2 regions of the Colwellia sp. BRX8-7 genome follow, and region 1 is predicted to be linked to the other one. Evidence: predicted binding sites of a transcription regulator. Region 1 holds the regulator's gene; the other holds the start of a gene.
What was found. Region 1 encodes FNR, which switches genes on or off when oxygen is low (the NO sensors DNR and NnrR bind a similar motif). Its sites were predicted from a motif close to TTGATCTAGATCAA; they were not measured.
Positions count from the first base shown of each region.

Region 1 (2,416 bases):
TTAATTTTATTAGGCTTGTATTTAGGCCAATGGTTAATGTGGCTATCAAAAGTTGAAAAAATGGGTAAGTTCCTTTGGCGCTATCTATCCCCGTTAAGTAAAAGGTTTATTCCCATTAATAATGCTAAACAAGCGCTAGCATTAGGAGCAGTCTGGGGATGGTTACCTTGTGGTTTAGTCTACTCAACATTAACTTGGTCCTTAGCCAGTGGAAGTGCCCTCAGTGGCGCCCTAATTATGACCAGTTTTGGTTTAGGTACTTTACCAGCCTTGTTAAGTCTTTCACTTGGCTCTTTTGGTATAAAGTCGTTGGTAACAAACACGAAATTCAAGAAAATAATGGCGCTAATGATAATTTCATACGGAATATACAGTTTAATGTTTGCATATCAGCAATTGTTTTAATATGATCGATAAATTAGGGATAACTCATTTAGGTTAATATGTATAAAAAGCCATGTTCTACATCTCAACATATTCATTGTCAAAACTGTAGTATCAGCGAGCTGTGTTTACCTTTCTCTTTAAATGATAAAGAACTCGATACACTAGACAGCATTATTGACCGTAAACGCCCTATCCATAAAGGCGAACAAATTTTCCAAGATGGCGACAAAATGCAAGCTTTATACGCTATTCGCTCTGGAACATTCAAAACATTTACGGTTAATGAACAAGGTGAAGAACAAATTACCGGTTTTCATTTAGCGGGTGATTTATTAGGTTTTGATGCTATTGCTGAGTCAGAGCATCCTAGTTTTGCAAAAGCCTTAGAAACATCTATGGTCTGTGAGATACCTTACAATACTTTAGATTCATTATCGAATACGATGCCTAAGTTGAAAAAACAAATTCTTCGCATGATGAGTTCAGAAATCCGCGCAGATCAAGAAATGTTAACGCTACTTAACCGCAAAAATGCTGAACAACGCTTGGCAACTTTTATTTCAACCTTAGCCAGTCGCTATCATGCACGGGGTATGTCACTAACAGATTTTCGCCTAACGATGACGCGAAGTGACATTGGTAATTATATTGGTTTAACGGTTGAAACCATCAGTAGATTATTAAATCGTTTTCAAAAAAATGAATTAATCACAGTTGATGGAAAACTCATCACAATACTTAATATGGATAAACTTAACGAGTGTGCTTCACTGTAGTTTATCGCTTTTTTAAATAATTATAGATAAATGCTTAACATTAAAGATGTTAAGCATTTTTTTTATTGAAATATTATGATTTAAAGCAAATAATATCTATTAATTATGGTCTATTATTAATATTATTTAATAACTAGGGAGTAAACATTATGGATAAGTATAAAAAAATATTAGCCGTTATTGATCCAACCACTGAAAATCAAAAAGCGTTGAAACGTGCGATTGAATTAGCACGACACAGTGGCGGACAGATCACTGCATTTTTAACCATTTATGATTTATCTTATGAAATGACCACCATGCTTTCTGGCGATGAGCGAGAAGCAATGCGTCAATCGGTTATTAATGATCGTAAACTATGGTTAGACGAAAAGATTTCAGAAACTGATCACCAAGACATAACCATAGATACCTGTATTATTTGGCATAATCGCCCATTTGAAAAGATCATAAAAAAAGTACTGGCTGAAAACTTCGATATTGTCATCAAAGGCACCCATCAACATGACAAGCTAAAGTCGGTTATTTTTACGCCAACAGATTGGCATATCTTAAGGAAATGTCCCTGCCCAGTATTACTGGTTAAAGACCATAGCTGGCCAAGCAATGGTAATTTACTTACCGCACTCAATATCGGTAGCGATGATGATGAGCACAAAGCGCTTAATAATAAGTTAACCCAAGAATCAATAGTGTTTTCTTCACTGATTAAAGCTAATGTCCATTTAGTGAATTCTTATCCAGGTACGCCAGTAAATATTGCCATTGAAATTCCAGAGTTTAACGCCTCTGAATATAACGACACTATGTTTAATCATCACAAAAGTGCGATGAAAGACCATGCTAATAGCTTTAATATTCCGCTTAAAAATACCCATGTTAAAGAAGGTTTACCTGAAGATGTTATTCAAAGTATTTCTAAGCACGTTGATGCTGAATTAGTTGTGTTAGGTACTATTGGTCGAACGGGGATTTCAGCGGCACTTATTGGTAATACTGCAGAGCATGTCATTGACCGCCTTAACTGTGATGTCTTAGCGATAAAACCTGATGGTTACCTCTCGCCATTAGCTTAATATTGAAATATGTAAATATCCATTAAAAAGCCGAGGATTTCCTTGGCTTTTTGCTATACTACGCGCGGTAAAATTCATACTTTTTATTTCAAATATCTCTAGGAAACACTATGAGCGCTCAATCATCGACACCAATAACATCTTTAACACCCAGCCAAAAAATACAGCTGAGTAAAC
Region 1 covers NZ_JACGVP010000021.1:39,697-42,112, forward strand. The annotation lists gene H4J57_RS17355 (sulfite exporter TauE/SafE family protein) at 1-405, shown strand, start outside; gene fnr (fumarate/nitrate reduction transcriptional regulator Fnr) at 444-1,163, shown strand; gene uspE (universal stress protein UspE) at 1,313-2,239, shown strand; gene ttcA (tRNA 2-thiocytidine(32) synthetase TtcA) at 2,350-2,416, shown strand, end outside.

Region 2 (2,416 bases), on a different contig from region 1:
AGTGCAACTGCTGCAAACTGAATTAGCTGAAGTTGAAGGAGTATTAGCCGAAAGTGAGATATATCAAAGTGAACATAAAGCACGCTTAGCCGTACTCATTAAGCAACAAGCTAAGCTCAAAGCAGATGTTGAAGAAAATGAAATGTATTGGCTCGAATTAGAAGAACAAATTGAAGAAATTATGTTGCAAGCTTCACTGTAAAAATTAATCATTAAATTATATTACTTGCTACACTTAATAATCATACGATTAAAATAATGAGAACGTTATGAAAAAAACAATATTCGCCCTTTTTTGTCTATCTATAGTAAGTAGTGTTTCGAGCTTTGCTTATCAAGGTGATCTTGACCAAGGCATTTATGAATTAAACCGTGGTGCTTTTAAAGCGGCTATAAATGAATTTGAACCCTTAGTTGCTCAGGAGTATTCTCCTGCGCAGTATCAAATGGCGCTTATTTATTTAAATGGTTACGGCGTTACAAAAGATCCCAAAAAAGCGTTGGAATTAATGTCCTTAGCCGCTTCACAAAATCACCCCGACGCACTATTTAGTTTGTCACTGATGTATTCTGACGGAGTCATCGTTAAAAAAGATTTAAAAACCGCTTTTGCACTGATGGAAAGAGCAGCGATAAGAGACTCCGTTGCCGCACAATTTAATCTTGGTGTTATGTATTTCAATGGCACGGGTACATATAAAGACTATCCAAAAGCCGCACGTTGGTATGAAACTGCGGCAAAGCAAAACTACGCCCTAGCCCAGTTTAATTTAGCACTGATGTATTTTGAAGGATTGGGTGTTGAGAAAAGTGTAGAGATGTCTTTTATATGGAATATTATTTCCGCAAGTAATGGTTATCAAAATGCAGGAAAAAGTCGCGATATGGACTCCTTAAAACTCAGCAATGTAGAAATAGCTCAAGCAAGGGAAAAGGCTGACCGACTTTATCAACAAATTATCGAACAAGAAGCATTAAAAGCTAAACAATAAAACCTTAGCTCTAAAAAATAAGACAATAATCTAAGGGATAAATTTAAGGTTCATTGATCTATATCACAACCATAAAGTAACCCACGATTTAAAATGGCTATAACATTACGTTATAGCCATTTTTGTTATAACTCAATTATTTTTATGGAGTCTATTATGAACTTTTTCGATATGATTATTAATGATCCCGTTGTACTTTATTCTTTTGGCGGATTAGCAATTCTTTTAGGTATTGGTGCTTTTTATGTTTATTATTTTCTTAAAAACATCAATGAAAATAATTAGGTAAAAACCTGTATAAGTTGATTAAAGTTGCAACCTTCTAAATTAAGGTGGAAACCGTTAAATAAAGTCAGCAACTGCAATTATTACGTTTAAGCACCGAAAATATCTTTCAAAAAATTTAATTAAACGTTGAAGTAGTTAATTTCTACAATATAACCCTAAGGGCAATAGCTGCCAAAGAGGAGTCTTTAGCAACCTAAAATTTTGCAGGCGTATATTTTACTGTTTGATACGAATATAGACATTAAAGATTTAACCTCAGGTATCGCTGATCTAAAAAAGCAGTCATTAAGATTGTTGTACTCCTCCTTAAAATACGGTGTTCACCGTTAAATTATAAATTGTTACTTATAACACTTTTTATACTAAAACAGTTGACCCTACTACCGTGGTAAGCTTTAACCTCAACTTAGTTCTACAATTCAATTAAGATGAGAAGCTTATGAATACAACTACACAATTTATAATTGACGGTATGACCTGTGCTTCATGTGTCGGTCGTGTTGAAAAGGCCTTACACAAAGTGGTTGGCGTGACAGATGTTACCGTTAACCTAGCTACAGATACGGCTACTATTCAAGGCACTGCCAGTCATAGTGAATTAATTACCGCTGTTATTGAGGCTGGTTATCAAGTGCCCGTAAAGGTAAAGCAATTTGGTATTGGAAAGATGAGTTGCTCCTCTTGTGTGACGCGGGTCGAACAGGCATTGTTAAAAGTAACCGGTGTGGTCGATGCATCGGTCAATTTAGCCACCGAGCACGTACAAGTAAAAACTTTATCCTTTGTAACGGATGAACAACTAACCCAAGCCGTGACACAAGCCGGTTACCTTTTTATCCCGTTGAACAATGACAGCGTGATAGAAAAGCCCAGCCAACATCAGCCTTTTTATACTAAAGCATGTTGGCCCGTATTGGGAGCAGGCCTACTTACCTTGCCACTGGTGTTACCCATGTTAGGCATGTTGTTTTCCCAACAGTGGATGTTACCGCCAGTTTGGCAATGGCTATTAGCTACGCCAGTACAGTTCTATTTTGGCGCTCGCTTTTATCGTGCAGGCTGGGGAGCATTAAAAGCTGGCATGGGCAACATGGATCTTCTTGTCTCCATAGGTACCAGTGCAGCCTACGGACTAT
Region 2 covers NZ_JACGVP010000011.1:101,664-104,079, reverse strand. The annotation lists gene H4J57_RS12295 (ATP-binding cassette domain-containing protein) at 1-202, shown strand, start outside; gene H4J57_RS12290 (tetratricopeptide repeat protein) at 270-992, shown strand; gene H4J57_RS20090 (DUF3149 domain-containing protein) at 1,149-1,277, shown strand; gene H4J57_RS12285 (heavy metal translocating P-type ATPase) at 1,720-2,416, shown strand, end outside.
Region 2: H4J57_RS20090 (DUF3149 domain-containing protein) is a predicted target of FNR. The motif match lies at 1,046-1,059, and genes of this name have one in related genera.